DNA from 4 places in the Pseudarthrobacter siccitolerans genome. Region 4 is predicted to be linked to each of the others. Evidence: riboswitches for the same ligand, from Rfam matches in the RefSeq annotation. Region 4 holds a riboswitch; each other region holds the start of a gene.
The links. Region 4 has a riboswitch for thiamine pyrophosphate ahead of QFZ36_RS10915 (ECF transporter S component). Riboswitches for the same ligand answer to the same signal wherever they lie in the genome.

Region 1: another riboswitch for thiamine pyrophosphate. It lies ahead of QFZ36_RS03660 (bifunctional hydroxymethylpyrimidine kinase/phosphomethylpyrimidine kinase); the one in region 4 lies ahead of QFZ36_RS10915 (ECF transporter S component).
Region 2: another riboswitch for thiamine pyrophosphate. It lies ahead of thiC (phosphomethylpyrimidine synthase ThiC); the one in region 4 lies ahead of QFZ36_RS10915 (ECF transporter S component).
Region 3: another riboswitch for thiamine pyrophosphate. It lies ahead of QFZ36_RS05560 (FAD-dependent oxidoreductase); the one in region 4 lies ahead of QFZ36_RS10915 (ECF transporter S component).

Annotation. Positions count from the first base shown of each region.
Region 1 is NZ_JAUSXB010000001.1:767,201-769,392, reverse strand. It holds gene QFZ36_RS03665 (ribonuclease E/G) at 1-1,003, shown strand, start outside; TPP riboswitch at 1,176-1,273, shown strand; gene QFZ36_RS03660 (bifunctional hydroxymethylpyrimidine kinase/phosphomethylpyrimidine kinase) at 1,281-2,192, shown strand, end outside.
Region 2 is NZ_JAUSXB010000001.1:859,783-861,974, forward strand. It holds gene QFZ36_RS04120 (amidohydrolase family protein) at 59-1,141, opposite strand; TPP riboswitch at 1,222-1,329, shown strand; gene thiC (phosphomethylpyrimidine synthase ThiC) at 1,324-2,192, shown strand, end outside.
Region 3 is NZ_JAUSXB010000001.1:1,188,141-1,190,332, forward strand. It holds gene QFZ36_RS05560 (FAD-dependent oxidoreductase) at 1-1,232, opposite strand, end outside; TPP riboswitch at 1,227-1,345, opposite strand; gene thiE (thiamine phosphate synthase) at 1,373-2,110, shown strand.
Region 4 is NZ_JAUSXB010000001.1:2,328,359-2,330,550, forward strand. It holds gene QFZ36_RS10910 (ABC transporter ATP-binding protein) at 1-294, opposite strand, end outside; gene QFZ36_RS10915 (ECF transporter S component) at 294-917, opposite strand; TPP riboswitch at 981-1,120, opposite strand; gene QFZ36_RS10920 (heme-degrading domain-containing protein) at 1,193-1,735, shown strand; gene QFZ36_RS10925 (hypothetical protein) at 1,812-2,021, shown strand; gene QFZ36_RS10930 (DUF4383 domain-containing protein) at 2,101-2,192, shown strand, end outside.

The DNA.
Region 1 (2,192 bases), 1.6 Mb from region 4:
GGTGGAATGCCTGGGCCGTGACCGCACCAAGCACCAGGTGGCAGAAGTGACCTCGCTGGGTCTGGTGCAGATGACGCGCAAGCGGATGGGTACCGGGCTGCTCGAAGTGTTTGGCGAGCAGTGCGAAACGTGCGCGGGCCGCGGCATCGTCACCCACGACGACCCCGTGGAGCACCGCCGGGCCAACATCGTGGCCGCCGAGCACCACGTCCAGCGCTCTGACAGCAGGCCGGAAGTCCGCAGCGAAGGCAGCCGCCCCGACAGCCAGCGTCCGGACAACAACCAGTCCGCTGCCCGCCCCGACCGCAAACGGCGGCGCGGCCGCAACGGCCAGCAGCCTGAAGCAGCGCCCGCTGCTGCCGTCCAGGTACACACCGTTCACCCCGACCCGTCGGACGCCGAGCGGCACGCCAAAGCGGAAGCCACCAGGCTTGCCCTGGCCAACATCGCCGCAGCGGCGCACGCAGCGCACGTGCACGACGATGAAGTGGCCGCAGCCAGGCAACAGGCCGTGGAGAAGCCCGACGCCGATACCCGGCCGGCTGCCGTGCTCACCTTCGGCGGCGAGAAGGTCGCGTTGCCGTTCGTTGAGCACGCGGACGAGCAGCAGCCGCGGCCGGCCCTGACCCTGGACCGGCTTGCAGAGGCTTTCGCCCACCTTGGCCAGCCGGCGACGACGGAACCCGAAGCGCAGCCGGCCCAGCAGCGCGTAGAAGCACCCGAGAAGGACTACAGCGACCACACGCTGGAGCAGTCGCGGCAACGGCGGCCCCGGCGCCACCGCAGTGCCAGCCGTGCCCAGGGTGCCGCCAACGAAACCGCCGTCGAGCAGCACGAGAACGTTGCTGCCGCCGGCACGGGCCATTCCCACCAGGCCAAGGCACCCGAGCCTGCCAGTACGGGAAACACGGGCACTGCAAACACAGGCGCCGGCACGCCGGCTGCGAAGCCAGCCGACGCGCCCATCATCCTGGGCGTAGGAGTTCCGGCCTCGGAGCTCTAAAGGGTCAAGTAACGCTGACTATCACCAGGAATGCCCGGCGGGCCACCAACCGTGGCCGGCCGGGCATTCCTGTATCTGCGCTCAAGGTGTCCCGGCTGCCAGCAGAATTCAAAGCCCGGCCGGTCGCACTGTGTCACCTTCTGCCTGCCGTCGTCAAAAAAAGCTAGGCTGGGGAACCGACACGGGGTGCCGCGCAGAGAGCCGGCTGAGATCCACACCCGTTGAACCTGTCCGGCTAGCACCGGCGAAGGGATGTCTCTTGTCTGCGACTCTTGCAATGCCCACTGCCACACCGTCACCGGCTCCGGCAACCTTTTTTCTGCCCGCCGCGCCGGGCCGCCCGATACCCCGGGTGCTTTCCATTGCCGGTTCCGATCCCTCCGGCGGCGCCGGCATCCAAGCCGACCTCAAAAGCATCGCGGCCTTCGGCGGCTACGGGATGGCCGTCATCACGGCCCTCACTGCCCAGAACACCCAGGGCGTCCGGTCCGTGCACGTACCACCTGCCGGGTTCCTGGCCGCGCAGCTTGACGCCGTCAGCGACGACATCGGCATCGATGCCGTCAAGATCGGAATGCTCGGCAGCGCGGAGGTGATCGAGGTGGTGGGGGACTGGCTCCGCAAGGTTCGTCCCGCCGTCGTGGTCCTGGACCCCGTAATGGTTGCCACCAGCGGCGACCGGCTGCTGCAGGAGTCCGCCGAAGCCGCGCTGCAGGCACTCCTGCCGCTGGCGCACCTCATCACCCCCAACCTGGCTGAGCTCGCAATGCTGGTTGGCGGCGAAGTCCAGCGGAGCTGGGCCGGCGCCCTGGAGCAGGGCCGCGCCCTCTCCGCCGCCACTGGGGCTACCGTGCTGGTCAAAGGCGGACACCTGGACGGCAACGAATGCCCGGACGCCCTGGTCAACACCGCGGGCCTGCTGTCCGGGGAAGTGGTAGTGCTGCAGGGGGAGCGCGTGGCTACCCGCAACAGCCACGGCACCGGCTGTTCGCTGTCCTCCGCGATGGCAGCTGCCCAGGCGCGGCTGGGGGACTGGGAGGCCTCGCTCCGCGAAGTCAAACCGTGGTTGGCCGGCGCCCTGGAAGCGTCCGGAACGTTGGAGGTGGGCAGCGGCAACGGCCCGGTCCACCACTTCCACCACCTGCAGCCACTTCCGTCCGAAGGGAGCTTCGCCGCACGGCTCTGGACC
Region 2 (2,192 bases), 1.5 Mb from region 4:
ACTATTAAAATTACTTGAAGCTTCAATTTATTCCAAGTAGCTTTCGGGACTTTTCGCCTCAGCGAACGATCCGTCCTCCCAGCACCACGTGGGCCAACCTTTGCACCGTTTCGGGAACCTGCCGCGGATCTTCCGCGCACAGCACGACGTCGGCCCGGGCACCTTCGGTGAGCGCTTCGGCGCCGAGCCACTCCCGGGCGCCCCAACATGCCGCGTCCAGCGCGGCGGTGACGGGCAGTCCGGCGTGGTGGAGGGCCAGGATTTCGTCTCCGATCCTTCCGTGCCGGATGACGCTGCCCGCGTCCGTGCCGGCGTAGATCTTCACGCCGGCCTCGAAAGCCTCTGCCACCCGCTGGGCACGGCATTCCCACAGTGCGCGCATATGGGCGGCGTAGCGCGGGAACTTGGGCTCCGCCTGCGCCGCGATATCCGGAAAAGTGGCGATGTTGATGAGCGTGGGCACAATGGGCACACCCTGCTCAGCGAACCGCGGAAGGTGCCGCGGGAGCAGTCCGGTGGCATGTTCTATGCAGTCGATGTCCGCGTCCAGCATCTGGTCCAGCGTTTCTTCGGCAAAGCAGTGAGCAGTGATCCGGGCGCCTTCGTCGTGCACAGCCTGGACGGCGTCCCTGACGACGGCGGCGGGAAACGACGGCGCCAGGTCACCGGCGCCGCGGTCTATCCAGTCCCCCACGAGCTTGACCCAGCCGTCGCCGTCGCGTGCCTGCTTGCGTACGGCTTCGACCAGCCCGTCGGGTTCCACTTCCTCGGCGAAGCCCCGGAGATACCGGCGGGTCCTGGCGACATGCCTCCCGGCACGGATCAGCACCGGGGCATGGCGGCTGCCCTGGAGGAAGCGGGTGTCGGCAGGGGAACCCGCATCCCGGACCAGCAGCGCGCCCGCGTTAAGGTCGGTTCTTGATTGTTCTTCCGCCGTCGCTTCGTCGACGGCGCCTCCGGGTCCCAGGCCGATATGGCAGTGGGCGTCAACCAACCCCGGCAGTACCCAGCCGTCCAGGATCCTGTCCGGTTCCCCCGCCGGCCGGCGGAACGTAAGCCTGCCGTCAACGGACCAGAGCCCGCGTGCCTCGGTGTCCGGGCCGGTCAGCACGGCGCCGTCGAACTGGATGATTTCTGCCATGGATTTACCTCTTTTCCCGCCCCGACAGGCTAGCACTGCCGGATGTGACACGGGCCCCGCTCCCTGCTGTGGTAGCTTCTTGGTGACCACACGGGTGCCCTTGCAGGGGCTGAGATCGGGCTGACGCAGCCTGCGACCGTTGAACCTGTCCGGGTAATGCCGGCGAAGGAAGTGAGTATTCCTTGAGTACATCAAATGCACAGCTTAACCCTGCCCAAAACCCGTCCGGCGCGGCGGCCGGCGGCCAGGACCAGCCTCCTGTCACGCAGTCGCTGAAGAACCATTCCCTGGCGTTTATCGAAGACGAGGCGGCCGGAATCCGCGTGCCGGTCACGGAGATAGCGCTGGCGGATTCACCGAATGGCCAGCCCAACGGGCCGTTTCGCGTCTACCGCACCGCCGGGCCGGGCAGTGATCCCGTCCGCGGCCTCACCCCGTTCCGCTCGGAGTGGATCGAAGCCCGCGGCGACACGGAAACCTACGGCGGCCGCGGGCGGAACCTGCTCGACGACGGCCGCTCGGCTGTCCGCCGCGGGGCGGCCAGCGCGGAGTGGAAGGGGGCGCGGCCGGTGCCCCGCCGCGCCGTCGACGGTAAGACCGTGACGCAGATGCACTACGCACGGCAGGGTGTTGTTACCCCGGAGATGCGGTTTGTGGCGTTGCGGGAAAACTGCGACGTCGAGCTGGTTCGCAGTGAAGTAGCTGCCGGCCGGGCCATCATCCCCAACAACATCAACCACCCCGAGTCCGAGCCGATGATCATCGGCAAGGCATTCCTGGTGAAAATCAATGCGAACATCGGCAACTCGGCGGTCACCAGTTCCATCGCGGAAGAGGTGGACAAGCTGCAGTGGGCCACCCAGTGGGGTGCGGACACCGTGATGGATCTTTCCACCGGTGACGACATCCACACCACGAGAGAGTGGATCATCCGCAACTCTCCTGTTCCGATCGGGACCGTCCCCATCTACCAGGCCCTCGAGAAGGTCAACGGCGAAGCGAACGCACTGACCTGGGAAATTTTCCGCGACACCGTGATTGAGCAGTGCGA
Region 3 (2,192 bases), 1.1 Mb from region 4:
CAGATGGCGGCGGCGGCCGGCGCCAGGTGGACGCCGTGGCGGAAGAACCCGGTGGCGATGATGAGGCCGCGAACGTGTTTGCCAGCCTGGCCCGCGCCGTCCGGGGCGGGTACCCGGCCCAGCAGCGGTGCGTTGTCCGGCGTTCCGGGGCGTGCCCGGGCGGTGCACTCCAGGAGTTCAAGTTCGGCGACGGCGGGAAGCAGCACCTGCGCGTCGCGGAGGAGCTGGTAGACGCCGCCGGCGGAAACTGCGCCGGCGGCGGACGGTGCGTCTTCGCGCTGCGTTGCCCCGATCACCACGGTGCCGTCCCGGCGCGGAACGATATACACCGGAACGCCATGCACCAGCCCCCGGACGGTGGACGTCACCAGCGGCCGCAGATGCGGGGGCACTGCGAGCCGCAGGATGTCCCCATAGACGGGCCGCAGCGGAAGGTGCAGGCCCTCGGGCAGGGACTCCAGTTCTGCAGCGTGCAGCCCGTTCGCCACGACCGTTTCGCCGGCAAGCACGGTTCCCCCGCCGGCAAGCTGAACGCCCGCAACCGCGCCGTCCTGCCACAGCAGCGCTTGTGCCTTCTCCGGCACTGCATAGCCGTCGACGGCGCCGGCTGCTGCCGTGCCGCTTCCTCCAATCCCGCTGACGGGACCTTCGTTGCGGGTTCCGTTCCCGCTGCCGGAGTCAGCGAGGCCGCGGCGGAGGCAGTCCACCAGCAGCCGCGGGTCCACCTGGTGGTCTGCCGGGGTGTCCAGTGCGCAGGCGATGGCCGGGCTAAGCAGCGCTTCCCGTTTGCGGGCTTCGCGGACGGTGAGGGGTTCCACGGTGAGTCCGTTGGCCTGCTGCACGGCGCGCAGGTCCATCAGCGCACGGCGGTCGGCGGCGTCGGCGCCCACGGCGAGGGTCGGCGTCGTGATGTATCCCGGATCAGCACCTGATGCGACGCGGAGGCCGGCAACAAATGCGGGCCAGCGGGCCGAAGCGTCCAGCATCAGTTCGAGGAGGTCCTCCTCCTGGTAGTGCAGCTCGCTGACGGGGGCCAGCATTCCGGCGGCAGCCCAGCTGGCCCCGGAGCCCGGTGCGTCATCGATGAGCACCACGGAACGTCCCGAGCGTTTCGCCTCCCAGGCGATGCCGTGGCCGATGACTCCGCCGCCGATTACGGCGACATCGGCGCGGATGGCGCCGGCAGGCGCAGATAGCTGTTCCGCTGCGCCGGGCTTGGATGGTGCGCCCAAGTGTGTCTCCTTCCCTACGCCGGTACTAGCCGGATCAGGTCAAGCGGTCGGCTCTGACGCCCTCTCAGCCCGGCGCTTTGTGACAGCTGCCGCAGGCTCCCGCAGTACGAGGCAAGTGTAGAGGAACTAGGCTTGCCCCCATGAATGTGTCCCACACTCCTGCCGCCGCAACCGATGTCCTCAGCACTACCAAGATCAGCAATGGCCTCAGCACGGCGCGCCTGTACCTCTGCACGGATGCCCGGAAGGACCGCGGCGATTTCGGGCAGTTCGTGGATGCCGCGTTTGCCGGCGGAGTGGACATCATCCAGCTCCGGGACAAATCCATCGAGGCCGCCGAGGAGCTGGAGCTCCTGGCCGTCCTGAAGGAAACCGCGGAGCGGCATGGCAGGCTGTGGGCTGTCAACGACCGGGCGGACATCGCGGTGCTGTCCGGGGCACCGGTGTTCCACATTGGCCAGAAGGACCTGCCCCTGGCCGCCGCCCGCACCCTGCTCAACGGCAACGCGGCCATCGGCCTGTCAAGCCACGCTCCCGCGCAAGTGGACGCCGCCCTCGCCGCGGCCGCCGGTCCGGCGGGGCTGGACTACTTCTGCGTTGGCCCGGTGTGGGCAACCCCCACCAAGCCGGGACGGAGCGCCGTGGGGCTTGAGCTGGTGAAGTACGCTGCCGGGGCTGCGCGCGCGTCGGCGCAGGAAGGACAGGCCGACGGCGGTGTCCCCTGGTTTGCCATCGGCGGTATCGACCACGGCAACGTGGAGCAAGTGGTGGAAGCGGGCGCCCGGCGGATCGTGGTGGTCCGCGCCATCACGGAAGCCGACGATCCGGCAGCCGCCGCCGCTTCACTCCTTGCCGCCCTGGACGCCCCCGCTACCTGAGGCTCCTGACGCAGCGTTTCGCACTGGTCCGCTCCCGGCCAGGATGCCTGCATTATGGCGGGAATTCGAGTTAGGCTGATTT
Region 4 (2,192 bases):
CTGCTCGCGCGGGTAGGCTCCGCCAACCAGCAGCGAACCGGACTCGTCGGAATCGCCCGCCTCGCCGCCGTCGTCGTTTACATCGCCCAGGACCCCCGCCAAGGCATGAAGGAGGGTGGACTTGCCCGCTCCGGACGGGCCGAGGAGGAGCACGCGCTCCCCCGGTTGGATGTCCAGGTCAAGGGCACGCACCGCGGGTTTGGCCCTGCCGGCATGCCGCCAGCCCCAGCCGCGGGCGCTGATGGCGGCCGGGCGCGCCGCAACCGGAGTCCCGTGCTGGGAGGTAGCGGTCATCAGGAGAAGACGGGCTCCGTTGCTGCCTTCCGGGAGGCGAAGGAGCTCAGGACCCCGGTCTTCGCGAGGCCGCGCGTGGCGACCCAGGACAGTGCGCCGGCAATGATGGCGCCCGAGATGGCCGTGAAAATGATGTACGCCAGCTTGTCCCCGCCCGAGTAGGCGATGTTCCAGCCCCACGGCGCGAAGGAATCGTTCAGGCCGCAAAACAGCCCGGCGCCGGCCCCGGCAAGCAGGGATACCGGCAGGTTGAACTTCCTGTACACGAAGATGGCGAAAATGATCTCTGCACCCAGGCCCTGGACGAAGCCGGAGAAGAGCACGGAGGCGCCGTACTGTGACCCCATCAGCAGTTCACCGGTGGCGGCCACGGTCTCGCAGAACAGTGCTGCGCCCGGTTTGCGGATGATAAGCATGCCCAGCGCGGCCGGGATCATCCAGCCGCCGGCGATCAGGCCGGTCAGGGGCGGGTAGACGGCGTTCATGGGGGCCGAGACTGCGGCGGCCCCCTGGGACCAGGCCCAGAAGATGACTCCGCCGGCGATGGCGATCAAGGCTGCCACCACGATGTCCACAACGCGCCAGGACTTGCTGGTGGTCTTCTTTACTGCTGTTGTTGCCATGCGATCCTCCTGAGGAACAGGAGGGGAAAGTGGACCGGCCGGCGCTGCTGCCGCGGCCGGACACACTTCGAGAACTCGACTCCCTTGCGCCGGTACTAACCGGATCAGGTTCGAGGGTCTGCGGCTGTCCGCACTCTCAGCGCCCACCTGCGGATCCTGGCATGGCCAGAACTGCCGACGGCGGCGCTCCCCTGTCGTTGAATGATTCTGTAGGTAAAACAATGCCCTGATGGGCGTGGTCCAGTTTACACCGGAGGAGGGGTAGATTGTGGGCCATGACTGCCAATTCGCGGGATATGACTGAGTTCGATCCCGACTCGGATGACACCCAGCCGGAAGGCTCCCTGCAAACGCTCATCGCCCGGATCGAGGGTGAAATCCGCGAGCTCCAGTTCCCCCGGTTCTCCATGGACGATGCGCTGAACCTGGGGCTGTTGCTGGTGGAACTGGGCAAGGAGGACCAGCTCCCCATCGCCATCGACATCACCAAGGGTGAACAGGTCCTGTTCCATGTCGCCCTGCCGGGCGCCACCCCGGACAACGAGCACTGGATCCGGGCCAAACAGCGTACCGCTGCCCGGTACGAGGTGCCGTCCCTGCTGGTGGGGCTCCGCGGACGGCTCCGCGGCGGACGGATTGAAGACCAGGCCTGGTTCGATCAAAGCCGGTACGCAGCCCACGGCGGCTCCTTCCCGGTCTATGTCACGGGGGTGGGCGCGGTAGCCGCCGTGACTGTTTCGGGGCTTCCCCAGGTGGAGGACCACAACATGGTGGTTCGGGCCCTGCGCGAAGTCCTTGGTTCCATGGGCGCGGACTGACGCCGGGCGTGGGTGAGATCGGACGCGGGGAGAGATCAGGCCAGAGCTGACGTCGGGCTTTGGCGGGGAGGGCACCATGAGCGGTCCCGTGGAGGAGAACCTGGTGCGGGCGGCGGTGGACAAAGCCGAGGACGAGATGATCTTCATCGGCCCGGACCACCCTTACTACCCGCTGCTCGCGGAACTTGTGGCCGCCGTCGGGATGGCCTGGCAGCAGGGGTACGAGCAGGGCCGCCACGGCGGGCGCCACCCGAACCCTTATACGTGGAACAGCCCGGAGGAGTGAGGGCGGGCGGGAAGCGTGCTTAGCTTTTATTAGTAATCATGCTTACTATGTTGTTCCCGGCTTTTGAGGAGTACAGGTTATGGCGGTCAGCACCCAGGCCACCGCAGCGAGGACCGGCCTGCAGAAGGCCACCCGAGCCACGGGCGCAATTTTCCTGCTGCTGGGAATTTT